Regions from separate parts of the Shewanella loihica PV-4 genome, predicted to be linked through region 1. Evidence: predicted binding sites of a transcription regulator. Region 1 holds the regulator's gene; each other region holds the start of a gene.
The links. The regulator sigma-54, encoded in region 1, starts transcription at its own class of promoters, with help from an activator protein. The targets are predictions, from matches to a motif close to GTTGGCACGNNNNTNGNNT.
Positions count from the first base shown of each region.

Region 2: a site for sigma-54 is predicted at 6,901-6,919, ahead of SHEW_RS00270 (formate dehydrogenase accessory sulfurtransferase FdhD). Genes of this name have one in related genera too.
Region 3: a site for sigma-54 is predicted at 8,335-8,353, ahead of SHEW_RS05810 (YggN family protein). Genes of this name have one in related genera too.

Region 1 covers NC_009092.1:3,949,187-3,959,698, forward strand. The annotation lists gene kdsC (3-deoxy-manno-octulosonate-8-phosphatase KdsC) at 1-458, shown strand, start outside; gene lptC (LPS export ABC transporter periplasmic protein LptC) at 455-1,012, shown strand; gene lptA (lipopolysaccharide transport periplasmic protein LptA) at 999-1,544, shown strand; gene lptB (LPS export ABC transporter ATP-binding protein) at 1,541-2,272, shown strand; gene SHEW_RS17130 (RNA polymerase factor sigma-54) at 2,407-3,894, shown strand; gene hpf (ribosome hibernation promoting factor) at 3,925-4,212, shown strand; gene ptsN (PTS IIA-like nitrogen regulatory protein PtsN) at 4,215-4,658, shown strand; gene rapZ (RNase adapter RapZ) at 4,655-5,503, shown strand; gene SHEW_RS17150 (HPr family phosphocarrier protein) at 5,496-5,771, shown strand; gene mgtE (magnesium transporter) at 5,872-7,239, shown strand; gene SHEW_RS17160 (response regulator transcription factor) at 7,344-8,027, shown strand; gene SHEW_RS17165 (sensor histidine kinase) at 8,039-9,301, shown strand; gene SHEW_RS17170 (hypothetical protein) at 9,421-9,669, shown strand; gene SHEW_RS17175 (hypothetical protein) at 9,751-9,963, opposite strand; gene SHEW_RS17180 (FG-GAP repeat domain-containing protein) at 10,210-10,512, opposite strand, start outside.
Region 2 covers NC_009092.1:58,699-69,210, forward strand. The annotation lists gene folM (dihydromonapterin reductase) at 1-322, opposite strand, end outside; gene SHEW_RS00250 (BCCT family transporter) at 703-2,274, shown strand; gene SHEW_RS00255 (3'-5' exonuclease) at 2,378-3,097, opposite strand; gene SHEW_RS00260 (DUF294 nucleotidyltransferase-like domain-containing protein) at 3,105-4,994, opposite strand; gene SHEW_RS00265 (substrate-binding domain-containing protein) at 5,090-5,995, opposite strand; gene SHEW_RS00270 (formate dehydrogenase accessory sulfurtransferase FdhD) at 6,019-6,864, opposite strand; gene SHEW_RS00275 (DUF3305 domain-containing protein) at 7,160-7,630, shown strand; gene SHEW_RS00280 (DUF3306 domain-containing protein) at 7,630-8,220, shown strand; gene SHEW_RS00285 (4Fe-4S binding protein) at 8,408-10,078, shown strand; gene SHEW_RS00290 (TorD/DmsD family molecular chaperone) at 10,089-10,512, shown strand, end outside.
Region 3 covers NC_009092.1:1,299,426-1,309,937, reverse strand. The annotation lists gene yggU (DUF167 family protein YggU) at 1-205, shown strand, start outside; gene SHEW_RS05840 (DUF4426 domain-containing protein) at 292-726, shown strand; gene rdgB (RdgB/HAM1 family non-canonical purine NTP pyrophosphatase) at 868-1,467, shown strand; gene hemW (radical SAM family heme chaperone HemW) at 1,467-2,606, shown strand; gene SHEW_RS05825 (DUF885 domain-containing protein) at 2,742-4,583, shown strand; gene SHEW_RS05820 (hypothetical protein) at 4,718-5,392, opposite strand; gene SHEW_RS05815 (LysR family transcriptional regulator) at 6,142-7,083, opposite strand; gene SHEW_RS05810 (YggN family protein) at 7,429-8,259, opposite strand; gene glsB (glutaminase B) at 8,559-9,473, opposite strand; gene SHEW_RS05800 (YggL family protein) at 9,473-9,796, opposite strand; gene trmB (tRNA (guanosine(46)-N7)-methyltransferase TrmB) at 9,827-10,512, opposite strand, start outside.

The DNA of each region.
Region 1 (10,512 bases):
TCTCCGATGGCTTAGTCTATATGAGCAATTCGGGCGACGAACTCAAGACCTTCCATACCCGCGACGGCTATGGCGTCCGCTCGCTGCTGACCAGCGATATTCCGGTGGCCATCATCACGGGGCGTAAGTCGCAGATAGTGGAAGATCGCATGACGGCCCTGGGTATCACCCACATCTACCAGGGCGTCGACAACAAGCTCGAGCCTTATCAGGAGCTGCTTAACCTCTATAAGGTGAGGCCTGAGGAAGTTGCCTATATTGGCGATGACATGGTGGATCTGCCCGTGATGGAGCAGGTTGGCCTGTCTGTCTGCGTGGCCGACGGTCATCCCTATGTACGCCAACACGCCGACATGGTTACCCATATCAAGGGCGGCCACGGCGCATTGCGTGAATTGACGGATCTCATCCTGCTCAGCCAGGATAAGTTTGCCTCGGCCCACGGAATGAGCATATGAACAGAGTCACGCTGGCGATCATCGCCTTCTTCGGCACAGCACTGATCCTTTATTGGCAGGTTCAGTCGAAAAAGGGCAGCGAAGAGCTGGCCCTGGATAATGTCGATCGTCCCGACTACATAGTCCGGGATCTCAAGAGCGTGCAATACAATGATGAGGGTGGCATCAACAGCCGGGTATCGGCCAGTCACATGGAGCATTACGCCGAGCGCAACCAGACCTACTTTACCCAGCCCATCTATCTGGTCTACCCCGACAACGGCGATGCCCAGTGGCGCCTGAGATCCACCAAGGGCACACTGGACAAAAATAGCGGACGGGTCACCCTGGAAAATAATGTTATCATTGACGCCATTAGCCCAGAGGAACCGATTCAGACCATAGAGACCACCTATCTGGAGCTGGATCTCAATACTATGATTATGACATCCGACAGAAGCATTCGGATCACAGGGCGTGATTTCCTCATCACGGGGGAAGGCTTATATGCCGATCTCAACGCCCAAAATATCAAACTGACGAGTCAGGTAGAAGGAACATATGAAACTAAATAGCCTTATTCTTGCGGGCCTGCTGCCCCTGGTCAGTGTTGGCGCCTATGCCAAGGTGAACGACCTGCTGCAAGAGGTTAAGATCTCTGCCGCCAGCCAGGAAGCCGACATTAAGAACAACCAGATCATCTTCCACGGTCCGGTCGAGGTCACCCAAGGCTCAATCAAGATATTGGCCAGTGAACTACGCGCCTTCAGCAAAGAGAAGAACAGCGGCAAGATACTGATCGCCACCGGCAACCCGGCCACCTACTCGCAGGTGATGGAAGATGGCCGTCCCGCCTCGGCCAGCGCCAAGGAGATCCGCTACGAGCTTTCCAGCCGCACCCTGACGCTCATTGGCGACGCCACCCTGGAACAGGAAGGCAGCCAGGTCACGGGGTCGCAGATCCGCTACAACATAGAACAGCAACAGCTGATCGCCGAGAGCACAGGCAAAGACAGAGTGATCACTATCATTCAGCCTGAGAACTATCAGGAACAGATCCAGCCAGAGCAGAAGCCCGAGAAGAAACCAGAACAGGAAAAACAATGACAGACCTGATCTTGAAGGCGGAGAACCTCGCCAAGAGCTATAAGAGTCGTGCCGTTGTCCAAGACGTGAGCCTCACGGTCAAGACCGGGCAAATCGTCGGCCTGCTGGGGCCAAACGGCGCCGGCAAGACCACCACCTTTTACATGGTCGTCGGCCTGGTACAGAGCGACAAGGGCCGCATCTTTATCGACGATGACGACCTGACGCTAGACCCAATGCACCTACGCGCCCGCAAAGGCATAGGCTACCTGCCTCAGGAAGCCAGCATCTTCCGTAAGCTCTCGGTGCGGGACAACATCATGGCCGTGCTCCAGACCCGCAGCGATCTTAATAACGATGGCCGCGAAGAGGAGCTGGAACACCTGCTGGAAGAGTTTCACATCACCCATATCCGTGACAGCCACGGCATGGCGCTCTCGGGCGGTGAACGTCGCCGGGTGGAGATCGCCAGGGCCCTAGCCGCCAACCCTAAGTTTATTCTTCTCGACGAGCCGTTCGCCGGGGTCGATCCCATCTCGGTAATCGACATCAAGAAGATCATCGAACAGCTCAAGAATCGCGGCCTGGGGGTGTTGATCACCGACCATAACGTGCGCGAGACATTAGACGTCTGCGAGAAAGCCTATATCGTCAGCCATGGTAATCTGATCGCCGAGGGCACACCCGCCGAAATCTTAGACAACCAGCAAGTACGAGCAGTGTACTTAGGTGAACAATTCAAGCTATAGTTAATCTTATAATGGGGCCACAGAGGAAAAACCACGCGTTAATTGTGGCCTTAGGAACTATCCGATATATTTGTCCGGCACATATAGCCAGAGCTTTCTCATTTTATAATTAGAAACAAGGGAATAGCAGTACGATGAAAGCGTCACTTCAGCTCAAAATGGGTCAGCATCTCACCATGACGCCCCAGCTACAACAGGCCATACGTCTGTTGCAGTTGTCGTCATTAGAGTTGCAGCAGGAGATCCAGCAGGCATTAGAATCCAACCCGCTACTGGAGTTGGATGAAGAGCAGGAGAGCGCCAGCATCGAGCTGCAAGACGATGGCGTCACCGACAGCTTCGACAACAAGTACGACGACAAGATAGAGCTGGATTCGAGCCAGGATAACTCAGGGGTCGAGACCTCTGATGCCCTGACTCAAGACTCTATGCCAGACGAGCTGCCGGTGGATACCACCTGGGATGAGGTCTACACCGCCTCACCAAACTCAAGCTCGGGCGCCATGCGCGACGACGACATGCCTTTTCAGGGCGAGACCAGCGAAGGTCTGTATGAACACCTGGAATGGCAGAAGAACCTGACCCCTTTTTCCGATAACGACCTGGCCATCGCTACCGCCATCATCGACGCTATCGACGAGCGCGGTTACCTGACCCAGACCTGCGAAGATATTCTCGAGGCCATGGGCGACCCAGAGATCGAACTCGACGAGGTCGAAGCGGTGCTCAAGCGAGTACAACACTTCGACCCTATTGGCGTGGCGGCCCGTGATCTCAGCGAATGTCTGACCATTCAGCTGGCCCAATACAGCGACGATACCCCGCACATCGCCAACGCCCGCATGCTGATCAAGGAGCACCTGGATCTCATCGCCGGACGCGACTTCCGTCTGCTGATGCGCAAAACCAAGCTCAAGGAAGATGAGCTGAGGGATGCCATCGCCCTTATTCAGACCCTGAATCCCCGTCCCGGTCTCGCCATCACCGCCAGCCGCGACGAGTACGTGATCCCGGATGTGACCGTCACCAAGAAGAAGGGACGCTGGGTAGTCGAGCTCAACCCAGACAGCATGCCTAAGATCAACGTCAACCAGCAGTATGCCGCCATGGCCCGCAGCACTAAGAGTCAGGCGGATGGCCAGTTTATTCGCGGCCACCTGCAGGAAGCCAAATGGTTCCTCAAGAGCCTGGAGAGTCGCAACGAGACCCTGCTCAAGGTGACCAACTGTATCGTCGACTTCCAGCAAGGCTTCTTCGAATTTGGCGAAGAGGCGATGAAGCCCATGGTACTGAACGACATCGCCGAGGCGGTGGAGATGCATGAATCCACCATCTCACGTGTGACCACGCAAAAATATATGCATACCCCGAGAGGGATCTTCGAGCTTAAATACTTCTTCTCCAGTCACGTCGGTACCGACGATGGCGGAGAGTGCTCTTCAACAGCAATACGTGCCTTCATTAAGAAGCTGGTTGCTGCGGAAAACCAGAAAAAGCCATTGAGCGACAGCAAGATGGCTCAACTCTTGGCCGAACAGGGGATTAAGGTGGCTAGACGCACCATTGCCAAGTATCGCGAGGCAATGCTTATACCGCCCTCGAATCAGCGCAAGAGCTTATAAAACAAACCTGGAAACTGGAGGACTATCTTTATGCAAATAAACCTGACTGGGCACCATATCGAGATCACCCAATCTCTACGAAGCTACATCGAAGAGAAATTCACAAAGCTTGAACGTCATTTCGATCAGATCAATAATGTGCACGTTGTATTAAATGTCGAAAAGTTGCAACAGAAGGTTGAGGCAAAGTTACATCTCCGTGGCGGAGAAGTGTTCGCAACATCCGAACATGCGGACATGTATGCCGCGATAGACTCCCTGATTGACAAACTCGATCGTCAGGTCATTAAACACAAAGAGAAGCTTACTAAACATTAACGATGGAACTGAGTACCATCCTGCGGCCGGAGTGCACCACCTGCGCCACTCCGGGCAGTAAGAAAAAGGTACTGGAGCTTATCAGCGACTTAGCCGCTGTCCAGTACCCCACCCTCTCCTCTCAAGAAATATTTGAAAGCCTTCTGGCTCGAGAGAAAATGGGCAGCACAGGTATAGGCAATGGTATCGCGATTCCTCACGGACGGCTGACTAACATAGATCAACCCGTGGCCGTACTGGTGAAATGTGCTGAACCAATCGCATTCGATGCCATTGACAATCAGCCCGTCGATATCCTTTTTGCGTTATTGGTGCCCGCAGATCAATGCGAGCAACATCTTAGCACCCTGGCCGCTATGGCCGAGAAGCTCAATGATAAGGCGATCATGAAGCAGCTAAGAAAGACCCAAGATGAATCCGAACTCTATCAGGTGATCACCCAATGAAATTGGTTTTGGTATCCGGACGCTCAGGATCGGGAAAATCCGTCGCACTCAGGGTCCTAGAAGATCTAGGCTACTACTGTGTCGACAATCTGCCCTTGCAGATGATGGAGTCCCTGCTGGAGCAGCTCAAGGGGCGCAGCGATCTCGTGGCCATCAGCGTCGATGTGCGCAACATGCCCAGCGAAGAGATCCAGCTGGAAAAGCAGCTGGCCAAGCTCCCCAAAGATACCGAAATCTTAAGTTTCTTCCTGAACTCAAGCGACAATGTACTGCTCAAGCGCTACAGCGAGACCCGCAGGCTACATCCGCTGTCGCGCTCTAAGGTCTCCCTCAAGGAGGCAATTCAGCTCGAGGGCAAGCTGCTCGACCCCATAGCTAAACTGGTGGATCACTATATCGACACCTCTAACCTCAACATCTATGAGTTGAGCGACAAGGTGCGCGAGATCCTGCTGGGCACGGTCGACAAGGAGCTGGTGATCAACTTCGAGTCCTTCGGCTTTAAATATGGCATGCCGACCGAAGCCGACTTCATGTTTGACGTGCGCTTCCTACCCAATCCCCATTGGGAAACTGAGCTGAGGCCACTGACTGGCCTGGATGAGCCAGTGCAGCAGTTTCTGAGTCAGCAGCCACTGGTCAACAAGTTCATCTGGCAGATCGAAAACCTGCTGGAGACCTGGTTACCACACCTGGAGCGCAACAACCGCAGCTACCTCACCATCGCCATCGGCTGCACCGGCGGCCAACACAGATCTGTCTATGTGACCGACCAGCTCGCCAAGCTGTTCAACAAGGGCAAGCATAAGGTTCAGGCGCGCCATAGAGAGCTAAAGCATGACTAAGTTGGCTCGCGAGCTGACCATCTGCAACAAGTTGGGCCTGCACGCCAGAGCGGCGACCAAACTGGCTGTGCTCGCTGCCAAGTTCGACGCCGAGGTCACCCTGATCCAGGGCGATAAACAGGCCTCAGCCGCCAGTGTACTCGGCCTCCTGATGCTCGAAACCGGCATGGGTAAAACCATCACCATCACCAGCGAAGGCAAAGATGCCCAGGCGGCCCTGGATGCCATCAGCGCCCTTATTGACGCCAAATTCGATGAGGCCGTATAATCGGCTCGCTTTGCGGTGCCCGCTTAATTTCGTCCTATACTTATCATAGACTTACAAGCCTACCACCCAAGCCGTTCAATCAACTGCCAAAGGAGGAGCTATGCCGATCGAAGTGTTAGATAGTGAAACCACAGATCAACGCCTTAATCAGCTCACTCAAGCCTTAGGCAGCGGCATGTTTGTCCATGTGCGCAGCATGCTGCACGACATGGCCGCCTCAGATATCGCCTTCATCCTGGAATCCTCTCCGCCGCGCACCCGTCAGGTGCTCTGGCAACTGATCGATCAGCAGCACACGGGGGAGATCCTCGACGAGCTGGGCGAAGAACTCAAAGATACCCTGATCACCCAGATGAGCCCCGAGCGCGTCGCCAAGGCAGCCGAAGGCATGGACACGGACGATCTGGCCTACATACTGCGTAGTCTGCCCGACAGCGTCTTCAATCAGGTGTTGCAGTCGATGACGGCGCAAGACAGAGCCAGGGTGGAGCAAGCCCTTTCCTACCCGGAAGACACCGCCGGCAGTATCATGAACACGGATACGGTCACCGTGCGCCCCGATGTCACCATAGACGTGATCCTGCGTTACCTGAGGATCCGCGGCGAGCTGCCCGATGCCACCGATACCCTCTATGTGGTGGATAAGCGCGACAGCCTGCTGGGCGGTGTGCGCATTACCGACCTGCTGACCTGCGACCCCAATGCCTCGGTGCGGGAGATCATGAACGACGATCTCGAAGGGATCCCCGTGGGCATGGATGACGGCGAGGTCGCCCAGCTGTTCGAGCGTCACGACTGGGTCTCGGCCCCCGTGGTCGAAGAGGAGACCAACCGTCTGCTGGGGCGTATCACCATCGATGATATCGTCGACGTGATCCGTGAAGACGCCGAACACTCCATGATGGGGATGGCGGGGATGGACGACGACACAGATACCTTCGGCCCTGTGGTCAAGAGTACCCTGAGACGCTCCCTCTGGCTGACCATCAACTTGTTTGCGGCCCTGCTGGCCGCCTCGGTCAGCAACATGTTCGAGAACACCCTGGAGCAGTTTGCCACCATCGCCATCTTGATGACCATAGTCCCCAGTATGGGTGGCGTCGCCGGCAACCAGACCCTGGCGCTGGTGATCCGCGGTATCGCCCTGGGGCAGATAGGCCAGAGTAACTCCCGCTGGCTGATCGGCAAGGAGCTGGCCATCGGCTTTCTCAACGGCCTGCTCTGGTCCATGCTGGTGTTTGCCGCCGTCTGGCTGTGGAAGGGCGACATCGCCCTGGGCGGACTGATCGGCGGCGCCATGCTGATCAACATGACGGTGGCCGGTCTGGCCGGCGCCTGTATCCCACTGCTGCTGAAGAAGTTTAACGTCGATCCCGCACTGGCCGGTGGCATGGTGCTGACCACAGTCACTGATGTGATCGGCCTGTTCGCCTTCCTCGGCCTGGCGACCCTGTTCCTGCTAAATTGATCAGTAAGCGCATCCCAAAGCCCAATCGGATGCGCTTGAATTTCAATGTTATCGACATCTTTTTCACGCTAGGATAGGTAGAGTCATCCGGCCAGAGAACTGTCATGCAAAATACTCAAATACTCATCATAGAAGATAATGCCGATGTCGCCGGTGTCCTGGGAGACTATCTCGAATCCCAAGGAGCTCAGGTGGATTATGCCAGCAATGGCGAGCTCGGCCTGCGCCTCGCCACCGAAGGGCACTTCGACGCCATAGTGCTGGATCTCATGCTGCCCAAGATGGACGGCTACGCCGTGGCCAAGGCCCTACGTCAGCAGGGCTCCAGCGTGCCCATATTGATGCTGACGGCGCTGGACGACAAACAAGATCTGCTGCAAGGCTTTCATAGTGGCGCCGACGACTATCTGACTAAGCCGTTCGATCTCGATGAGCTGCACGTGCGACTGCTGGCGTTGATCAAGCGTCAGCTCGGGCGCGTCGCCCAGGGCTGTCAGCAGTGCGGGCCGCTCACCCTCAACATCGCCGAGCACACCGCCTACCGCGATGGCAAGAAGCTGCAGCTGACCCCAAGCTGCTATCAGATCCTGCACCTGCTGATCTCCCGCGCCCCCAACGTGGTGAAGAGAGAGGAGATAGTACAGCACCTGTGGGGAGAAGAACCGCCCAACAGCGACATCTTGCGCAGCCACATGTACCAGCTGAGAAATCAGGTGGATAAACCCTTCGACACCCCCATCATACTCACCGTGCCTAAGATAGGCTTCCGGTTAGACGTGAACCAATAGAGGCCCAACAGGTGCAAAAAACCGCCAAGAGTCTGACTCGCAAGCTAAGTTTCTACTTCGGGGGGATCGCCCTTTTGGTGGCCGCCATCCTCTACCTGCTCAGTATATTTATCCTCTACTGGGTCGAAGATGAGCTCAACCGCCGCAGTCTGGAGCAGATAGCGCCTAGCGCTATGGCGGCATTCGAGCAGGGCGCCGAGTCGCCGCTGGTGTTGAGCACCACTATAGTGGCCTATAACGATGCCGCCAGCTTACCCGATGAATATCAGGGCATTATCGATCTGCCCGTCGGTTTTCTCGATGAGCTGCACGACACCTTCAAGGAAGATATCTTCATCTTTCGCGGCCAATATGGCGAAGGCGAGGCGACACATCCCCTGATTCTGGTGATGAATGCCGAGCAGGTAGAGCTGAGCCGCAACGAGTGGAATAACATCAGCCTGGTGATCCTGGCCGTCACCCTGATGCTGTTTGCCCTGTTCGGCTTTGCCATCACATTGCTCACCCGCAGGCTGATCGCGCCCATTCGCGCCATCAGCGAGCAGCTCGAGGATTCGGAGGGCGACCAGAGCTTTAGAGTCTCCAAGGATGCCACCCAGGAATTTCATGCCCTCACCGCCAGCCTCAACCATTATCAGCAGCAGATCGCCCTGCTGATCCGCCGGGAACAGGCCTTCTCCCGCTACGCCAGCCATGAACTGAGAACTCCGCTGACCATTATTCAGGGGGCCAGCCGTCTGCTGGAACAGGAGGGCAAACCCGAGTTTATGCAGCGACAACGAGGCCGTATCGCCAAGGCCGCCAGCAATATGCAGCACATCATAGACGCGCTACTTAGCCTGGTGAAACAGGAGAAGGGGCTGAGTTCACCCGACCTCAGGCCGCTACAGGAGAAAGAGCTAAAGCAGATCCTTGCCGAGGTCGAACCGCTGGCGAGCCAGAAACAGATCCAATTAGGCCTCACCCTAGATGCCACGCCGCAGATAGCCCCCAGCGAGGCGGTACTGCGCATGTTACTGATCAACTTGCTCAATAACGCCATCAACGCCAGCGACAGCGGCTGTATCGCCATCAGCGTCGACGATGAGGGGATCTCGGTGAAAGATCAGGGCCGCGGCATGAGCAGCAGCGACACTCGCCCTCAGGGCCATGGCTTAGGGCTGGAGATAGTCGAGGCCCTGTGTCAGCGTTATCAGTGGCGTTTTAGCCTCAGCAATTGCGACAAGGGCTGCATCGCCAGATTGCACTTTCCTGCATCAACCCATGCCTCCTGATGGTGCAAGATAGGTGCTGAGCCGAGTAATCACTCACTCAAGACCCAGTTTTCCGCCTGTCATCTAATTGGCATAAGTTTCGCTTATCCTAGCGCGGTCACGCACTAGGAGGCTTTCCCTTGTTTTCACTCAAGACACAATGGCACACCAATGACACAGACGCCTTTTGGCAACCTCAATTTGACGGGGAACCAAGCCATGAAGAAGCGCCTTACCCGCACCCTCTAGGCGGTCATCCACAACGGGGCGCGATAGATGCGCGGCTAAATGCGCTAGGTAGGGAAGAGATAGGCCAGAGCCAGCAGCTCAGCCTGAATCGGGAAATCATGACTCTGGTCGCCGAGCAGGCCAGGTTATCGCTCAACTAGGCTTTCAAGCTCAACAAAATGGTTAAGCTCGGCCACCGGCGAATCAATAGCGCGGCGAAAAGGCGCTAGGATAGTACGCCGCTAACGGGAACGCGGCGTAATATTGGAGAGGCTATCGAAGAATCTCTGCCTCTGCTTCTCGGCATCGAAGCGGCGCACCATCTGCCACTCCTGATACAGGGCAATTGCAAACCCTATGACCACCACCAACAAGCATCCGGCTCCCAGGTAGGTGATGATATTTACTGCGACATCTGCTCCTGCAGAACTGCTGGCGCTGCCAAAACCTATCATACACAACCCTTACACTTAGTCTCTGGGTGACCAGGAGTCACCTTCGACCTCAGAGTAGCGATGAAAAATTAAACAAAACTTAAGCCAGTCAGCCCCCTCGAGAGGGGGTTACGTTAGTGAGAGCTAACTCACTGAAGCAGAGCGGGTTATTACCAACCAATCGAGCGCGGCTTAATTGCGACAAAGTGTATCACCAGGTCCTAGCCACCTTGCCGTCACCGACACAACTGGCAAAACAGCCAAGGGCTATTGGGTCATGATCACCAAAAACTGGCTCTGCAGCTCGGCCTTATCCTGCCTGCCATACTTGATAAGCAGATCCGCCTTACCGTCTAAATTAAGATCTTCGCTGCTGAGCATGTCGCCATCGATAGGCAGGGTGAGCTTGAGGCTTTCTTTGCGATCGAAGGGCGCGCCCTTGGCACTACCCAGAAACAGATCCAGCTCTGTGTCGCCGTCTGAAAGCAGCAGATCCTGACGCTTGTCGCCATCGATATCCGCCAGCTTTACCACGGGCGCACCGCTCTGGCCCGAGGTCAGGCTGAAACT
Region 2 (10,512 bases), 710 kb from region 1:
CATAGACATGGACCTGCATCATCTGGGCGATCACCTGATCGGCGCCCGCTGGGTCATTGTCATCTAGCCAGAGCGAGGCGTTGTGGATCACCGCATCCAGCTGACGATAGTTCTGCTTTAGCGTCTGGATAAGCTCTTCGAGCTGGCTTTGAACGGTGAAGTCACAGGGGTAGAGGTCGGCGCCCAGTTTGGTGAGGGCATCTATGCTGGGGTAGTGGCTGCGATAGGTGCCTATCACCTTGTATCCGCGGGTGAGAAAGGCCTCGGCCAGATAGAGGCCGATACGCTTGCCTACGCCTGTGATGAGTATGGTTTTTTGCATCCTGATGCACCCTTTGATTCCCGATATTGCAGCCGATAGTAGCTTTCGCGGCTCGCCGGGTTCAAGTGCTTTTAGGGAATATGAGTCCTATCCTCGGCCTGACCCATGTGAATAGTCGTAAGTTTAATCTCTATCCATAATCACCTTTATTGTTTGTATTCAAATCAATGTGTCGTTCATCCATATGCAGTATAAATGGGGTTTTTAGCGCTTAAATTGGATCTAAATGGTCGAAAACTGGCTGTAATTTGGAATAAAAGCGCTATGGCGTTACAATAGTGCCGAATATTTTAATTGTATTGCTATGAGTTCAAATCATTTTAATCAAATCTAAATGATGGCCTGGTGGCGATTCTTTGAGGTCTTAACGGAGAGAATCGATGACGAAAGGTATTGATAAATACAGCATTGAAAGCACCGACTATACGATCGGCCAGGACAATGTGCAGAAGTGGGGGTTCGACGTACACAACCCCGTATTTGGGGTGAGTGCCGGGCTAATTGCCGCCTTCCTGCTGGCGACCCTGTTGACCGATGCCGAGACGGCCAAGTCCGTGCTCGATGGCATTAAGTGGAAGATTATCGGCGCCTTCGATTGGCTGTTTATCTGGTCGGGGAATATTTTCGTGATCTTCTGCCTGGGCCTGATCCTCTCGCCCTACGGCAAGATACGTCTCGGCGGCAACGAAGCCACTGCGGACTACTCCTTCCTCTCCTGGCTATCTATGTTATTTGCCGCCGGTATGGGGATAGGCCTGATGTTCTGGAGTGTGGCCGAGCCCGTGGCCTACTTTACCGGTTGGTATGAGACGCCGCTCGGGGTCGAACCCAACACGCCGGAGGCGGCCAAGTTGGCGTTGGGGGCCACCATGTTCCATTGGGGTCTACACCCCTGGGCCATCTATGGTGTCGTGGCGCTGTCGTTGGCCTTCTTCACTTATAACAAGGGTATGCCTCTCTCCATCCGCTCCATCTTCTACCCCCTGCTAGGTGACAGAGCCTGGGGCTGGGCGGGACATATTGTCGATATCCTTGCCGTGCTGGCGACCCTGTTTGGTCTGGCAACCTCGCTAGGACTCGGCGCTCAGCAGGCGGCCAGCGGTATCCACCATGTGTTTGGTATAGAGGCCAGCCTGGGGCTGCAGATGATAGTGATCGTCGCCGTGACCCTGCTGGCAGTAGTGTCCGTGGTACGGGGTATCGACGGCGGCGTTAAGGTGATCAGTAATATCAATATGATAGTCGCTTTCCTGCTGCTGATCCTGGTGGCCATGATCGGCTACGCCGTCAGCTTGGGCAGCATTCCTACCACCCTGATGGCCTACGTGGAGAACATTATTCCGCTTAGTAATCCACACGGGCGCACCGATGAGGCCTGGTTCCAGGGCTGGACAGTATTCTACTGGGCCTGGTGGATCTCCTGGTCACCATTCGTGGGCATGTTTATCGCCAGGGTTTCTAAGGGGCGTACCGTGCGTGAGTTCATCACCGCAGTGCTGCTGGTACCTACGGCTGTGACTCTGATCTGGATGTCGGTATTTGGTGGCATGGCGATCGATCAGGTAGTCAACAAGGTGGGTGAGCTGGGTGCCAAGGGGTTGACCGACGTGCCGCTGGCCATGTTTGAGATGTTCGATGTGCTGCCGTTCGGCACACTGCTCTCAATCATCGCCGTGGTGCTGGTATTGGTGTTCTTCATCACCTCGTCGGACTCGGGTTCACTGGTGATCGACAGCATCACCGCCGGCGGTAAGATAGACGCGCCTGTGCCACAGAGGGTGTTCTGGGCGCTGCTCGAGGGTGCAATTGCCATGGCCCTGCTGTGGATCGGTGGTACAGAGGCGATTCAGGCCCTGCAGGCCGGCGCCATCTCGACCGCGCTGCCCTTTACCGTGATACTTCTGCTGATGTGTGTCAGCCTGCTCAAGGGGATGCGCACCGAGCGCTTCTAACGCGGGAATCGTGGAAAATAGAGGAGGCCGTTGGCCTCCTTTTTTATTGGCAGCGCCTATGTCAGAGCAAGTATAAACGCCAATACCAGAGCTTATACAAGCGCTAGCACCAGAACTCTTTGATGGGACGGCTGGGGTCGAAGTGATGGGCGATCTGCGCCTGCAGCAGCTCGGCGGTGGCGATGGCGTCGGTCAGGGCGTTGTGGGGCGGATAGCTGGGCAGGCCGTATCTGGAGCGGCTCTGACCCAATCGCACCGAGCCCGGCTTGTCGCCCTTGAGGCGCTGTAGCAAGCCGCCATGCTGGCGCTTCTGTATCTCTGATTCCAGCGCCATAGTATCTATCAGGGGAAACTCTATCCCCTGATGGATGCGGCGGATCAGTGCCCGCTCCAGGAATAATCTTTCTATCGCTTGATAGTGCACCACCATGATCTTGCCCGCCATCTGCTCCAGCACCTGTTCGAAAATGGCGGAGAGATCCGGCGCGTCCAGTATGTCGCTGTGGGTGATGCCGTGGATGATCACCGACTCCTCGGCCAGCTGTTCTCTGGGTCTGACGGTCCAGTGCTGGGCACGGTTGAGAAAGATGCGCCGAAGTGTAAAGGGCACAGTGCCTATGCTGACGATATCATCCTTATCGACGTTCAGGCCCGTGGTCTCGAAGTCCATCGCCAGCAGCTCGACCTCTGCCAGTGGCGTGTCGGGATCCGGCAGGCCGCCCAGATAATACTGGCGTAACCCCTGATGTTCCGTGGTCTTGAGCCGCTGCTCAAACTTACCCGGCCAGTCGATGCTCGGCGGTGACAATAGCTTCTTCAGCATCTTAGGCTCACTTAAACTGGTTGCTGGCGTTGTAGCGGAACTTGAGGAAGTTCTGGGCGTTACTCAAGATCTGAAACGCATCTTTGAGGTTGCGGCGCTCGAAATCCGACAGGTGCTCTGGCTCTATGTTGTTGTCGGGATCGATTCCCTGCTCAACATCTAAGGCCTGATGGCGGATGCGCACCATGGAGATGAACTCCATGGCGTCCCGCAGATCCTCGCCGCGCCCCTTGGGCAGTATGTTGGCGTCTATGATGTCATCCAGGCGCTCGAAAGAGTTGCGTGCACGGGAGCCCACCGCCAGGGCGTGTACCCGAATGAGGTCCGCCAGCGGCGCCGTGCCCCGGCGCTTGAGGTTGATGGAGTTGTTGTGGCGGCCATCTTTTTCCATCACGAAATCTTTGAAGAAACCCAATGGCGGGGTGCGATTCAGGGCGTTGCGGGCGAGGCAGGCCAGGAAACGGTTGTTCTTGCGTGCCCTGCGTACGATGAAGCCGTTGAGCTGCTCGGCCCACTTGAGGCGGCCATAGACGCCGTCGAGATCGAAGAAGATGGAGGCATTCAGTAGCGCCTTAGGGTTTGGATCGTCTATCCAGTCGGCGAAACAGGCCTCCCATTCTTTGCGAGTCATGCGCCACATGGGGTTGGTGGCCATGATATCCCCGGTGCAGTAACTGTAGCCGCAGCTATCCAGTCCATCGCAGACGAAGTTGGCCAGCTGGCTGAAGTAGTCGTCGTGCTTCGCCTTGTCGAAGTCGTCGTCGAGTATGATGGCGTTGTCCTGATCGGTCACGATTAGCTGTTCGTCACGGCCCATGGAGCCCAGCGCCAGGAAGCAGTAGGGGATGGGCGGTGGCCCCAGTTTCTCTTCCGCCAGCTCGAGTATCCGCTGCTTGAAGCTGCGGCCGATCACCGACATGGCGCTGCCCACCATATGAGAGTTGGCATCTTCGTTCACCAGGCGCACGAAGCTGTCTTTGACCTGGGTGGCGAGGGCGGCCAGCTCCTCCAGACTCTGTTGCTGGAAGATGCTGCTCACCAGCAGCAGGGAGTTTTGCGATTCGTACCTGACGATATCCGTGGCTTCGATGATGCCAATCGGCTTGCGTCCCTTACACACCGGCAGATGATGCACGTTGTAGCGCAGCATGGTGAGCATGGCCTCATAGACATAGGCGTTATGATCTAGGGTGATCACCTCTGTACTTACCACGCCGGCCAGCTCGGTGGCCGGGTCTATCCCCTCGGCCACGACTCGGGTGCAGAGATCCCTGTCTGTGATGATCCCAAGCAGCGGGCTGGTGTCGCCGTCCTCATCCTCCAGGACATCTGGGTCGATCACCAGGAGGGCAGAGACATTCTCCTGGGCCATCATAATGGCGGCCTGCTGTATGCTTTCGCCCTTGTGGATCACAGGGGCATCGCGGGTGAGCAGTGTCTTCACCTTGGAGGTGGTCAGGTCATTCTGTTCGCTGGTGTTCGATACCGTCTGGCGCAGCCGGGCGCTGTCCTCCACCTCGACGAAGTCGGCGAAGGTGTCGTACTGATCGTACAGCTGCTGGAAGATCGCCTCAGGGATGCAATAGACCAGGGTGTCCTCGATCGCCTTGACCGGGAAGCGTACCTTGTTGTTGGTCAGCAGGCCCATCTGGCCGAAGAGATCGCCGCTGTCCAGGCGGTTATAGAGTTCGCCCTTGCGGCGGTAGACCTCTACCACGCCGCTGCGCACCATGTAGAGGTCATGGATCTGATCGCCGAAGTGGATGATGGGGGTGTCTTGGCGGTAGTAGGCGATCTCCACATGGTGGCTCACCATGGCGACCACCTCGTCGGGCAGGGCGTTAAACGGGGGATATTGGCTTAAGAAGTTTTGGATCTCGTTTAACTCTGCTTCCATAGATCTGCCTGTGGCTGATGTTCTCCTGTCATGACTAACATACTACCCCATAGACCAGGCTATGTGTGGCGCCTGGTCTAAAAAGATCCCTCAGCTTAGTGGGCCGTCCACAACATCTGGCCGCACTGGCTGAGATCATAACCCCCCAGCTGAGCCGCCAGTTGGCGGGTCTGGGTGCTGCCGAGCATCTCGAACAGGGCCTGGAGCTGACGACGGAAGTAGATCCCCTGAGGCATCACGAAGTCGAAGGATTCGGTCACCAGAGGCACGAAGCTCAGGCCGCTCTCCAGCGCCACCGACTGACAGCCGAAGCCGATGTCGGCCTCGTTGCGGGCGATGAAGCCCGCAAGTTCACGCTCGCTATAGGCGGTGATCTGCGGATTGAGCTGCTCTATGCTGGCCCCCTGCTTGATCAGCCAGTGTTCCAGATGTTGCTGACTTCCTGCACCGGCTTGGCGGCCGACCCATCGCCAGGGCTGGCCGATCACTTTCTCCTCTTCCTGGCATCTGTGGTGCATCTCGCTGCGCATCATCAGCCCCTGCTGGCGGGTGTAGCCGTGTACCATCACCCACTGCTGGTGGTTGGGGTAACCCTTGAGCAACGCCGGGTGACGTATGTTGCGCTCCTCCACATTGCCCCAGTGCAGGGTACAGACGTCGGCGTAGCCGCGAGACAGAAGATCCAGCCCCATGCGGGAGCCGGTTGAGCTGTAGCTAATCAAGTCGCTCTTGCCTATCTTTGACATGAGACGGGCCACCAACATGGAGAGCAGGGGATCGTCGCTGCCTGTGATATGCATGCGATCAGACAGCATGCCGCTATGGCAGGAGTCCATGACCCAACGGTCGATCAAAATCTTGGGAAACAACCATTTACCCGTCACCTTGGTGGCGGGCAATATGCGGTCGTTGGCCATGGAGTAGACCTTCTTCTCGTTCAGATCGAGATATTCGGCGACCTGTTTGGCGCTCATGTAGACGAGTTCGCTGGGTTCAGTCATGGATAATCCTTTAACCTTCTCTGTTAACCTAGGTTACGTTTCGGCGGTGTGGCATCAAATTCGATATTTTCCGCACCATGATAGATGAGGAAGTGGCGCCCCTTGGCACGGGCGATCATGGTGATCCCTAGCTTCTGGGCCAGTTCCAGCCCCATCTGGGTGGCACCGCTGCGCGAAAGCAGGACGGGGATGCCCATCTTGGCCACCTTGATCACCATCTCTGAGGTGAGTCGTCCCGTGGTGTAAAACAGCTTGTTGCCGCCGCCCTGCTGCTTGAGCCACATCTCGCCGGCGAGGGTGTCGACCGCGTTGTGACGACCGACATCTTCGACGAAGCCGATGATCTGATCGCCCTCGCACAGGCCACAGCCATGCACGGCACCTGCATTCTTATAGGTCTCGTTGTAGGCGCTGATGTTGTTGAGCAGGCTGTAGAGCATGCTCTGTTTCAGCTGCGGCGTGGGCAGGCGAATATCCTCGACGCCATCCATGAAGCCGCCATAGACAGTGCCTTGGCCGCAACCTGTGGTGACTGTCTTCTCCGCCAGTTTCTCCTCCAGGTGCGCCGTCGACTCCTTGGTGATCACCGCCGCCGAGTTAACCTCCCAATCCACAATCACAGACTCGAGCTGATGGACGTCGCTGATGAAGCCCTGGTTCTTCAAATAGCCCAGTGCCAGCGCTTCGGGACGGGCACCCAGTGTCATCAGGGTCACTATGGGGCGCCAGTTTAGATAGAGGGTGAGGGGGCGCTCGCAGGCGATATATTTGTCGACCACTTCGCCCTGCTCGTTGATGGCTTTCACCGCCATGGTGAGCGGGGCATCGGCTTGGGTCTTGACCAGTGTGGGGTGTTTAAAACTTGTCATTGCTCTCGTCTTATTGCATTGGGGGCGCACTGAGCATAGCAAGTATCGTTCCCACGCAAGGATTTCGAGTGTAAATGCGTGATCCAGGCGTCGACTTTGTGCGATGTCGCCCTTTTCTGTCCCGGCCAAAATGGCTTTTAGGACAAATTGTCCTACGCTTGTTAGGGATTTGATGATCCAGTTCAAACTATTCCCCTTCTAGCGATGGCATGTAAATTGCTTTGTTAGGTCTATCGCTAACCCAATGCCCGGCGAATCAGCAATACGCCGGCCTGCTAGGCAAAACGGAGACGCAATGCAACATACCGAAAATCAATGGCCCATGTATGTTTCACTGAAAAAGGTGGAGAAACAGATGGGGCGCTGGACCGCTGAAAGTTGGGAATTGGATCAGATAGTTCCCGCCACTCAGCCCGCGCCTACCGGGGCCCACATAGTGATGCTTGAACTCTACAAAGATGAGCGCGGCAGCTATCGCATTAACCTGGATATGGACAACGCCATGCTCTACGTGGTGTGCGACGAGCTGGAAGATGGCACCTGGGTGCCCGCCTATATCTCGGCCGACCAAAATGTCGCAGCCGGTTGCCTCGAGGGTGACACCCCAGTGCTGAACTTCCCCATGCCCAAGGCGATCGCCTGCTGGATCGAGGCCTTTATTACCCGTCACGGCGAGGTGGAGATCTGCGCCCATAGGCGTAAGCATGTCAATCGCCGTAAGAACGAGGGACCGAGCACCAATCCGGATAGGGGGCTAGTGTCCTGATGAGTGATAAGCCAAGCGGACTCTTCGCACGCTGGACTCAGCGTCGCCAACAGGTGCAGGCCGAGGAAGAGGCGGCACGTCTGGCCGAACAGGCCCAGGAAACGCCGGTCGAGCCATCGGTTGAGGCCGAAGGCGCGGATGGTGTCGAAGCTAGCGACCAAGTCGCTCCCGAAGAGAAGAAGATACTGACCGCCGAGGATCTGCCGGATCCGGAGAAGATAGAGGTGGGCGGCAGCTTCGCCAGCTTCATGGCCGACAATGTCGATCCTGATGCCAAGACGGCGGCCCTGAGGGCCCTGTGGAAGCAGCCACACTATCACGAGATCGATGGCCTGCTGGAATACGCCCTGGACTATACGGATCAGCCCAAGTTGACCGCCGAGGTATCGGCCGAGTTAGCCAAGAAGGTCTTCCGGCATCTGACCAAGGATGAAGAGAAGGTCGAGGCGGCTGCCGAGACGTCGGAAACCCAGCTGGCACAGCAGGAAAACGCTGCGGCGCAGGTCGAGGACAATTTGGACAGGGCATCCGACGAGGTGTCCCAAAATGAACCAGAAATACAGGCCTCAACCAAGCCTCCTGTTGTTTAAGGTAAGTTTAGAGTGCTTTTAAATCCATAAATTTGGTACGTGAATTGCTGTATTAACGACAATTAACAACGAGTTAGATAATCGTTGAACTCAGGGTGAAGCTGGCGCAATAAGCGCATGCCGTTAGAGCACAACAGCCACCCGGCTGATACAGCAGCCAAATACTGCTTAGGAACGCAATGTGAGCATGCATTTAGAGACGAGCGACAATTTGGCCCACCTGAAACAGGTGCGCCAGCAAGTGTTGGGACAGACACAAATTCTGCAAAACCTGATCCCACCCACGGTGAGTTACACCACAGAGGGCAATGTGTTGATCATTGGCCCGGAAGACTTGGCACGCCTGGCGGCCGATAAACTGGCCAACATGGGTCAGCGCGCCATTCTGGCCAACGAGTCGATCACCAGTCAGGATGAAGACCACCTGGAGAAGGTGATGAACGCCGCCGAAGATGTCGAGAGCTACTACAACAAGCTCATCGAGATCAAAGGCTTCCTGGGTCAATTCCAGGTCAAGGTCGAGCATGACAATGGCACTGCCGATCTCAGCCTGGTGGCCATTCGTAAGGCCCATTTCGATCTTATCCTCGACCTTAGCCAAGCGCCATGCATCAATCTCGAGATGCTGCCGCCGGGTTACTTCTACGTGGGGCAGGATGAGGCCAAGTTGACGGATGCCATCGCCCAGCTGCCCGAGCTGATCGGTGAGTTCGACAAGCCACGCTACGTCAAGGTGAACAGCGATATCTGTGCCCACCACAGAAACGGTATCGATGGCTGTAGCCGCTGCCTCAACTTCTGTCCCGCCGATGCCATCGCCAGCGTGGACCATAAGATAGAGATCGACCCTTACCTCTGCCACGGTGCGGGCAGCTGTACCAATGCCTGCCCGACCGGCGCCATCAGCTATGACCTGCCGACGCCACAGGCGCTGCACTCCTACCTGAACAAGTTGGTGACACGCTTCCGTAGTGCGGCGCAGACCGCTCCAGTGATTTTATTCCACGATGCCAGCCTGGGTGCCTCGCTGATCGGCGACGAGCTCCCCGGTGCCATCTTGCCGGTGGAGCTGGAGGAGATCACGGTTGCCAGCATGGATCACTGGATGGCGGCCCTGGCCTGGGGCGCGCGTCAGATCTTGGTGCTCAACACAGAGGCCACGGCGCCGACCCTGACCCAGATGCTCAACGGCGAGCTCAAGCTGGCCAACGAGATCCTCGACGAGATGGGTCAGCCGCAGCGCGTCAGCGTGATTGAGGCCAAGCAGATTGCCGACCTGGCCACTCTGATCGAGCCGAGCGCCAGCTGGCCCATGATAGTGCCGGGCGAATTTGCCGCCACCACCAAGCGTGAGACTCTCTACGAGGCGATCGATCACCTCAATAGCCAGGCCGCCTCTACCGATGCCTGCCTGAGCAAGAGCAATATTCCTTACGGCAAGGTGAGTGTTAATACCGATAACTGCACCCTGTGTCTCTCCTGTGTGTCGACCTGTCCGACTCAGGCGCTGACCGACGGCGGTGAGAAGCCGGCGCTCTATTTTGTCGAGCAAGCCTGTGTGCAGTGCGGCCTGTGTGAGTCGGCCTGTCCGGAGAAGGTGATCAGCCTGACACCACAGATTAATTTCGATGCGACTGCTCGTCAGAGCCGTCAAACCCTGAATGAGGAGGCCCCTTTCGAATGTATTCGTTGTGGTACCCCATTCGCCACCCAATCCATGGTGCAACGGATGCTGGATGTAGTCGGCGGACACAGTGCCTTCAGTGCCAATACCGAGCGTCTGAAGATGTGTAGCGACTGCCGGGTAAAAGACATGTTTGAAGACATACTTCAAGATCCTGAAAAGCAACTGCGATAAGAGTTTAGCCATGACCGAATTAGTAAGAGAAGTTTCAGAAAACGATCAGTTAAGAGCCGATATCTACCAGCTTTTGGCGGCGCTTTTACGCAAGCAGCCAAGTGCTGAACTTTTGCAGTTCCTTTCCACCCTGGAGATAGATGCCGACGATGACAGCGACATGACCAAGGCCTGGTTGGCGCTGAAATTGGCGGCGGAGCAGTTTACCCCTGAGCAGCTGGAAGATGAGTACTTCAACATCTTCCTCGGCGTGGGTAGCGGTGAGATCTTGCCCTATGGCAGCTGGTTCATGACGGGCTCGCTGATGGACAAGCCGCTGGCCCTGCTCAGACAGGATCTGGCTCAGCTGGGGTTTGAGCGCAGCGAAGAGGTGAAGGAGCCGGAAGATCATGTGGCCGCCCTGTGTGAGGTGATGGGCACCCTGATCCTCGAGG
Region 3 (10,512 bases), 2.0 Mb from region 1:
CCACGGCGACGAGCTTAAGGTGGCCATTACCGCCCCGCCCATCGACGGCAAGGCCAATGCTCACCTGTGTAAGTTTCTGGCGAAGCAGTTTAAGACGGCCAAGGGCAATATCCTTATCGAGAAGGGGGAACTTGGGCGCCACAAGCAGATCCGCGTGGTGATGCCAAAAGAGATCCCCGAGGCTATATCTGTCTTAATCCCATGAAATGTGTAAGCAAATAAACTAAGGCGCCGCAGCCTAAGACTTTAATAGCTATACTAGAATCAATTATCCCGTGACAGGAGTTCACCATGATACGTACCCTTTTTTGTGCCCTGGCGCTTACCCTGCTTAGCATGGGCAATGCCGCGGCGGAGCAGAAGCAGAGCGTCGGCAATTTCGATATCCACTATGTTGCCCTGGGCAGTACCTTTATCACCCCCTCTATCGCCAAGACCTACGGCATCAAGCGCAGCAGCTATACCGGCCTTATCAATATTTCAGTGCTCGATACCAGCGCCGAAGGCACGCCGGCCATTCCGGTAGAGATCTCGGGGATCGCCAACAACCTGCTCGATGCCAGGGTAGAGCTGACCTTCAAGGAGATACGCGAAGGCGAGGCCATCTATTACATCGCCGAGGTGCCCTACCGGGACGATCAGGAGATCAACTTTCAGATAGCCATCAAGTATGGCAACAAGCTCAACACCCAGCTGAAGTTTAAGCAGAAGTTTTACGTCGATTAAGCGGCACCATTAAGCCAGTTCAAACCCAGTTGAAGCCGCGCCCCGCGCGGCTTGTTGTTATTTAAGCAGATGCCCTATCGTTTCCCCGCCAGCTTGGGTATGATTGCGGCCATTGAAACCTGCCACCATGAGTCAGCGAAAATGAATCAAATCGTATTAGCCAGCGGCAACAAGGGAAAACTGAAAGAGTTTGCCGAGATCCTTGCCGAATTTGGCATAGAGGTTCTGCCACAGAGCCAATTTAATGTTCAAGAGGTCCCGGAAACCGGCACCACCTTCGTCGAGAACGCCATCATCAAGGCTCGCCACGCCGCCCAGGTAACCGGCCTTGCGGCCATCGCCGACGATTCCGGCCTGGAAGTAGACGCCTTAGAGGGTGCCCCCGGCATCTACTCGGCCCGCTACGGCGGCGAAGGCGCGAGCGATAGCGACAACTACACTAAGCTGCTCGGCGCCCTGAATGACAACGACAAGCGCAGCGCGCGTTTTCAGTGCATCCTGGTCTACATGCGTCACGCCAAAGACCCGACCCCAATCATCTGCCAGGCCTCCTGGGAGGGCAGCATAGGCTTCGAGCCTAAAGGCGATAACGGTCATGGTTATGATCCAGTCTTTATTCCGATGGATCATGAGTGCAGCGCCGCCGAGCTGAGGAGCGATGAGAAGAATGCCCTCAGCCACAGAGGCAAGGCGATGCAACTGCTGCTAAGCGAACTCAAGGCCAAGGGTGTACTCGGCTAATGCTTACGCTTCCTCCGCTCAGTCTCTATATTCACATTCCCTGGTGCGTACAGAAGTGTCCCTACTGCGACTTCAACTCCCATGGCCAGCATGGTGAACTGCCGCAGCAGGAATATGTGGACGACCTTCTCAATGATCTGAAAAACGATGCGGCCTATGTACAGGGGCGCAGCCTGCACTCCATCTTTATCGGTGGCGGCACGCCCTCCCTGTTCGATGCAAGCCAGATAGAGCGACTGCTCGATGGTGTAAGGGCGCAGATCCCTTTTGCACCGGATATAGAGATCACCATGGAGGCCAACCCTGGCACACTAGAGCACGATGACTTTAGCGCCTACTGCGCCGCCGGGGTGACTCGCCTCTCCATCGGCGTGCAGAGTTTTTCCAGCGATAAGCTCAATCTGCTAGGGCGAATTCACGACAAGCATGAGGCGGAAGTGGCGGCTACCAAGGCGGCCCAGGCCGGTTATCAGAGTTTTAACCTGGATCTCATGCACGGCCTGCCCAATCAAAGCTTCGAGGAAGCGATGCGGGATATCGATAAGGCGGCGGCCCTCAATCCGCCCCATCTTTCCTGGTATCAGCTCACCATAGAGCCTAATACCCTGTTTCACTCAAAACCGCCCCAGCTGCCGGATGATGAGGCGCTGTGGCAGATCTATGAGCAGGGCCAGCAGCGCCTCGCGGCGCTCGGCTATGAGCAGTATGAGATCTCCGCCTACGCCAAGCCCGGCTACCAGTGTCGTCACAACCTCAACTACTGGCAGTTTGGTGACTATCTGGGGATCGGCTGTGGTGCCCACGGCAAGATCACCATGGCAGAAGATCAGCGCATCTACCGCACGGTGAAGATAAAGCATCCCAAGGGTTATCTGGGCGCCGGTGACTATCTATTCGATAAGAGCGAGGTACTAGCGGAAGACAGGGCGCTGGAATACCTGATGAACCGCCTGAGGCTGATGTCGCCCATCCCTAAGCGCGAGTTTGAGAGCCGCACCGGCCTCTCGGCAGAGGTGCTGAATGAAGGCATGGCGCGGGGCGCGGCGAAGGGACTGGTCATCATACAAGATGAACATTGGCAGCTCACGGCCAAGGGGCAGATGTTTGTCAACGAACTACTTGGGCTATTTTGCGAATAATCTTTCCCCTCATTCGAGGGGAACAGAAACATTTTCTAACACTTAGTTTGCATATTTAATCGTGGGCTTTATTAGGATAACAGGCACTAATCAACAAACGCCAAGTTTGGCCAATAGAGTTAAGCCAATAAAGTCATGCCAATAAAAACAAAAACAACTATGCTCGCCATCTCACTGGCGACACTCCTTTCTGGCGCAGTGCACGCCGCGCCAGTTTCACTCCCTCTACTTAGCGCCAGCGAACCGGTACAGAAGATCAGCGCCCAGGAATCGGAGAAGGCCAATCAACTGTTCGAAACCATCTTCATGGAAAATGTGATGGCCAGCCCCATCAGCCAGACCCATCTTGGGATCAAGACAGACTATGGCAAGTGGGATGAGCGAGGGGAAGCTGCCGACAAGAAGAGCCTTGCAAGAGATAAGCAGCATCTGGCCCAGCTTAAGCAGATAGACAAAAGCAAGTTAGATGCCCAGACCCTGCTTAGCTACGACCTGCTGACTCAGAAACTCGAGCAGAGCATCAGCGACTACAAGTGGCGCCTGTATACCTACCCGGTAAACCAGATGTACGGCGGCCACTCCATGGTGGCATCATTCCTGATCAACCAACATCAGATAGACAGCGTCTCGGACGCCGAGGCCTATATCAGCCGCCTCAAGGGTGTGCCCCACTACATGCAGCAGTTGGAAGAAGCCCTAGAAGAGCGCGCCAAGGCGGGCATCATAGCGCCTAAGTTTGTGTTTGCCTATGTACTGTCAGACAGCCGCAACATCATCAGCGGCGCCCCCTTCGATCAAACTGATGACAGTGCCATCTGGGCCGATTTTCAGCGCAAGGTGGCTAAGCTAGCGATAGACGATGCCCAGCGCAATAAGCTACTCGATGAGGCCAAACAGGCGCTGACCGCTCAGGTTAAGCCTGCCTATGACAAGCTTATCGCCTATGTCGAAACCCTGGAAAAGCGCGCCGATACCAAAGATGGTGTATGGAAGTTTAGAGACGGCGAGGCCTTCTACAACAACGCCCTGGCACGCACTACGACCACCCACATGACAGCCGATGAGATCCACCAGCTGGGGCTCGCCGAGGTGGACCGCATCCATCAGGAGATGCGCGCCATCATGAAGAAGGTCGGCTTCGAGGGCGATCTTAAGGCCTTCTTCAAGTTTATGCGTGAAGATAAGCAGTTCTACTATCCCGACACAGAGGAAGGCCGCACCGCCTATCTAGACGATGCCAAGGCATTGATAGATAACATCTCCTCTCGTCTGGACGAGGTGTTTTTTGTTAAGCCTAAGGCGCCCATGATAGTCAAACGGGTCGAGGCGTTCAGAGAAAAATCGGCCGGTAAGGCCTTCTATAATCAGCCCACACCTGATGGCAGCCGCCCAGGCACCTACTACGCCAACCTGTATGACATGGAGGCCATGCCCAAGTATCAGATGGAAGCGCTGGCCTACCACGAGGGTACTCCTGGCCATCATATGCAGATCGCCATCGCCCAGGAGCTGCAAGGGATCCCTAAATTCAGAAAGTTTGGCGGCTACACCGCCTACATAGAGGGCTGGGGGCTGTACAGCGAGTTCTTCCCTAAGGAGATGGGCCTGTATAAAGACCCCTACTCAGATTTTGGCCGCCTAGCCATGGAGCTATGGCGCTCATGCCGCTTGGTGGTGGATACCGGCATCCACGCCAAGCGTTGGACCCGCGAGCAAGGGATCCAATACTATGTCAACAACACCCCTAATGCCGAGTCAGACGCCATCAAGATGGTGGAGCGTCATATCGTGATGCCATCACAGGCAACCGCCTACAAGATAGGCATGCTCAAGATTGTCGATATTCGCGAGAAGGCCAAGGCGATCATGGGCGATAAGTTCGATATTCGCGAGTTCCACACTCTGGTACTCAAGAACGGACCGCTGCCGCTGGATGTACTGGAAGCTAAGGTGATGAACTGGGCTCATAAGGCCTAACTCATCACTAGAGCCAGTATTTAAGGCATAGTTAGCCATAAGAAAGGCCGCTCTCAACCAGAGCGGCCTTTTTAGTTTTATCGGCTAATTCTATTCTGAATCAAGGCTAACGCCTCTTAGCTGAGGATTAAGGCTTACTCGCTAAAGCCCTCAGGGGTCACCTTGATAAGCTTAGTCACCTTGTTGGTGGGCGCCTCGGCCATCGCCTGCTGATCGCCATGGGTGAGATAGCTCAGCGACACACTCGAGGTCAGCTCAAACGGCTCCTCGGTCTGCAGGGCGCTTATCTCAACCCTGTCTCCGATAAAGTAGCTGTCTAACTGCTCAATATCACCAAGCTTGTGATTGATGCTAAACAGCCCCAGATAGGCGAACACGCCGCTGCCCTGATTGGAGACGAAGAAAGGCGCCACAAACAGCATCTCGTCGCTGTTTGTATCCGACACGCGCTCTTCATCCCCGTCGGCGACATGGTTCAGCGTCACTATCTTCATATAATCCAGGTGCACACTGCCACGCTCTGGGCCATCCTGATAATCACCGCTGGCAAAGCGTCTGTCGCCGCTCAGGCTGATACTGGTGAGTCTCGCCTCGGCCTGAGACTCAGGCAGCTTGATAGACCAAGCCTTATGGGTCTTGATGCTAAAGAGGGTAAGCATCACCTTATCGACATCCTCATCTAAGGGGATGACACTGCCATCTTCCTTAACCACATAGAGATCGTCATTAGTAAAATTAAAACGGTAGACACCCGCCAGCACCACTAGAACCAGCAACCCCACAATCAACAATAAGATCTTACGCGCCATATACTTCCCTTTATCTCGCTTCGCACTCATCGCGCCATGCCCTTTATGCAATGGCCTTTAAACGATGGCCTTTAAGCAATGCGTCGTACACGAAACGAGCTGAATTAAACAATATCAGCACGATACCCTGAGTAATACTCAGATACCATGCACGGCGCATTAAACTATCTTTATTTTTCAGTCATAAGAAACTAAAAGATGAAGATGTTTGGTCAAAGCCAAAGCACTATGACAGAAGGGGAAGCTACAGGAAAAGATTGGGCGGAGATCTGGACGCTTAATAATCCAAGGCCCTAAAAGAAAAATACCCCAGCAATCTTTGCTGGGGTAAACCAAAACTAGGATGATGGTTTTAAGGCTAGCATTGTTTTAGTTCTTAAACCGCTGCCAGCATTGATTCAAGATTGCAGTAACGCCGACCTGTGCAACCAAACGAGAGAGGGGTCATTCTCTGGCTCGGCTAACTGATTCAGGTCATCCCGATATCAACTGCCACCATTGTATTAAATTAAGAACAGACTGCAACGTGAATTCCTCTCAAGCTTTAGCTCAAGCTAAATAAGCCATCGCAAAATAGAGAGGTAATACCAGTGCAACTACATGATTATAAAAAGATAACCCCCGACATCAAAAATACCGGGGGTTATCGTCTTGTTATCAGAACAATGTTTTTAAGTTATTGATAACTGAAAATGGTAAAGACCTTAACAGCAACATGGATAAAATGCTGTTTTTTCAGCCACATCCTGCTATTTACGCTGGGCATACAGGGCGGCGTATGGCTCATCCCAATATGGTGGTGAACCGATATGATCCTTAATGAAGTCGATAAAGGCGCTCACCTTAGGTGCCAGGTGTTTACGTCTTGGGTAAACGGCCTGCAATGGCAGATGGTGAGTCAACTGCCATTCCGGCAATAAGGGAACCAGGGTGCCCTTCTCTATCTCATTCTCAAGCAGGTAACTGGCGAGATACACCACACCCAGACCGCTCACGGCTGCAGACTTGAGCGCCGGCGCGTTGTCGACCCTGAAGTTACCCGATACGCCAATCTCACAATAATCGTCACCCTTCTTAAACTGCCACACGCTGTGCTCATGCCACTCGCCGTGATACACGAGGCAGTTATGGTCCACCAGCTGCTCTGGACGCTCAGGGTAACCGTGCTTGGCCACATACTCGGGAGATGCTGCCAGCAGGAACTGACACTTCATCAGGGGCCTGGCCACCATGCCAAGCGGCAGCTGCTCAGACATGGTCAACAGGAGATCTAAGCCCTCACTGACCACGTCAACCTTATGATCCAACAGGCTAACCTGTAGCTCCAACTCAGGGTGTCTGGCCATGAAATCTGGTAAGGCAGGAATGATGTGCATGGTACCGAAGGATTGGGAGATCCCCACCTTGAGTACGCCGCGCGTGGCATCGTTGAGATTGTGTACGCTGGCGACCGCCTGATCGGCATCGCGAAGCAACTCTTCACCCTGGGCATAAAGCAGCTGTCCGGCCTCGGTTAGACTCAAGCTACGAGTGGTACGCTGTATCAGCTGAACACCTAATTTATGCTCAAGGTCGGCAACCTGAGTACTGACCTTTGATTTAGAAATCCCCAATTTTCGCGCGGCAGAGCTAAAGCTCCCGGCGCGAGCAACATGAGTAAAAATTGCAATAGGTTCTAAAAGTTCTAACATTTAAATAGCCTTAAGGTGTTTGCGACCCTATAAATACCAATTATAAATCATAGAGATACCTCCTAAACGCGAAGTTATCCCCTTGACTATGCAGATTATTTTAAGAGTAGAGTCAGACTGTTAGCCATTTCGTTATCGAAATTTCGCCAGCATTGTTATTATTTTTTACAAGTATACCAAAGATTTGCTCTTTGATTCTAATACCTATTTTCTAGCCACTATACACCCAGTTAGGAGTGGAGGAAAAGTCATAACAATGGCAGGTCCAGAATAAAAAAAGCCCTGCACCCAAGGTAAGTGCAGGGAAATGTGGATCTTGCTATGCCAGAGGAAATCGTTTGCGGGCTATTCCCGCAGGGTTTGTTGCTTAGCGCTCACCAGTGGGTAGTCACGTAGGGCCGGTACTTCACTGCGCATCTGGGACTCTAGGGCCACCAGCTGCTGGAAGTTGTCACATAGCTTGTCGGCGCGCGCCTCGAGATCTGTGGCCTGCTGTTCAATCTGGGCTTCGATATCGTCACCCACCTTGTCCATCTTGGCTGAGAAGGCATTCATCTTCTCCTCGAAGCTCTCGCCGTCGCCCTTCATCATCTCGCTGCCCAGGGTCATCATCATGCTACCGATAGAGCTCTGCACCAGCTGCTCCATCTCTTGTTCGAACTCTTTGCCGAAGGTGTCTTCGATAGAAGATTCGGTGGCGCCCAGGTAGAACTTGTCGCCATTTTGATAGGCAACCGTGTCGATACGCTTCGACAGGCCGTCCATCATCTCATCGATCTTGGCACCGGCGGCATCACCCAGCAGCGGCGTGAGCGCCATGCTCACGGCGGTAGACGCGATATCGACGGCGTCATGCACCACGTCGATCACCTCGGGAAGCTGCTTAGACACCTCACCGGCATACTGATTAACCAGCGCCTGCTGCTTGTCGTTTAGCTCAACCTTGTCACCGTTAACATAGAGACGTCCAAGTTCGATGCGATACACTTCTTTCTTCGCCTCACTGACCACCAACTTGCTCGGCTCGACCGAAACATCATAGTTGAGGCTCACCTCGCACTGTTTGTCATCCCGTCCGAACGAGATATGGTTGTCCTTATCTTCACCGGCCCAGGCGGCGCTGGTGGTGGCAAGTACGAAAGCTGTCAGTCCAAGAGATGCGGTCAATTTCTTCATATTCTTATTCCTTAAGTCATCGAAAATCACATGATGAGAAGCTTAAGGTGCACCATGTGTCGTTGATGACTAACAATACAGGTATCGTGCCAATTTTAACTAATCAAATATAATCAATGAATTAGGCAAAACTTACTATGTGGACTAAGGCTGTAAGTCGGCGATGGGCTAACAAAAGTAAAGCCTTCAACCAGTTTTTAGTAAATTTCACCATCGATTTGAATACAGCTAAGACATGAACAGTAGAATGCAGAGAAGGATAAAGACAGAACGATGGTTTAAATTAACCAGGCGCTCTTTTAGAAGATAGAACGGCCCAGGGCTTGGGAGAGCTTCTCGAGTGCGGCGGTGCCCGCTAGAGAGTTACCGTTTTTATCTAGCTCGGGTGACCAGACACAGATGCTCATATCGCCCGGGATCACGGCTATGATGCCGCCGCCCACGCCGCTCTTACCCGGCATGCCGACCCGATAGGCAAACTCACCCGCACCGTCGTACAGACCAGATGTCGCCAACAGGGCGTTAAGCTTACGTGTCTGTATGGGCGAAACCACCTGCTCTGCCGAGAGGCTCTGGCCTCGGTTGGCCAGATAGAGCATGGCTTTGGATAGATCGGCGCAGCTCATCTTCAGCGCGCAGTAGTGAAAGTAGTTTCTCAGCACCCTATCGACATCGTTATTAAAGTTGCCGAAGGACTTCATCAGGTAAGCGATGGCAGCGTTACGGGCGCTGTGCTCATATTCAGAGGCCGCGACACGCTTATCATAAATCACATGAGGGTTGGCGCTCAGCTTTCTGACCACCTCGAGCATACGATGCTTAGGCGCGCCGAGGCGACTCTGCAACAGATCGGCGATAATAAGTGCGCCGGCGTTGATAAAGGGGTTTCTCGGTACTCCGCGCTCGAGCTCTATCTGCACCAGGGAGTTAAAGGACTGCCCCGAGGGCTCCTTACCGACGCGAGACCAGATCTCGGCCTCCTCGTACAGGGTCAGGGCGACCGTGAGGCTAAAGACCTTAGAGATACTCTGGATCGAAAAGGGCTCGAGATAGTCTCCAGCCCCTATGGTTTGACCATCGATTGTGGTCACGGCGATCCCAAGCTTGGTAGGATCCACCTCGGCCAGGGCAGGAATATAGTCGGCGACCTTGCCCTTTCCCAGCAGAGGACGCACCTGCTCGATAATAGTCTCGAGCAGGTCCTTCTGTGGCATTAGTTCCACCAGATGTCGTACAGCTCGCTGACCACGACGTCTTTTACCGGCTGACTCTTCCAGAAGTCACTCACGGCCTGCCTGTCTTCTTCGGTGCACTTGCCGATAGTTTGAGTGGCGATGATGCCTTCCCACTCTTTATGGCCGCCACCGTGGAAACCTAGCTTTCTCACCTCGATCACCTGGTCGATAAACTGATCGACGATAGCATCGATCTGCTCTTCGCTTACCGAATCATCGAAGGTCCAATTCACATCGAAGCCGAACTCTTGAAACTCATCAATGCGTAATTTTTTACGTAAACGACGACTACGTGTTGCCATGTGTATTCCCTCTTTTTATAGAAATTAAGCTTACTCGGTACGCTCGAACATCAGATCCCAGACGCCATGTCCCAGACGATGGCCCCTGGCCTCAAACTTGGTCAGCGGTCGATGATCTGGACGGGGCACGAAGTCGCCATCCTGCGCCTGGTTCTTATAGCCAGGCGCCGCGCTCATCACCTCTAACATGTGCTCGCTGTAGTTTTCCCAATCGGTCGCCAGGTGGAACACACCACCTATCTTAAGGCAGCGGCGGATAAGCTCGGCAAATTCCGGCTGAACGATACGGCGCTTATGATGACGCTTCTTGTGCCAAGGATCTGGGAAGAATAGCTGTACTCTGGCCAGGCTGCCGCTTTGGATGCTGTTTTCCAACACCTCGATGGCGTCGTGGTGGAACACACGCAAGTTGGTGACGCCGGCCTCAGCCGCATCAGCAAGACAAGCACCCACGCCAGGCTTGTGAACTTCGATACCGATAAAGTTAAGCTCGGGAGCTGCCTTAGCCATCTCAACCAGTGAGGCGCCCATGCCGAACCCTATCTCCAGCACGGTATCGGCCTGCCGGCCAAACACCTTGACCAGATCCAAAGGCTCGGGCGAGTAGTCCAGTCCCATCACAGGCCATTGCTGCTCCATCGCCTGCGCCTGGCCCTTGGTCAAACGTCCTTCACGTAAAACAAAGCTTCTCACTTTGCGAAGGTATTTACCCTCTT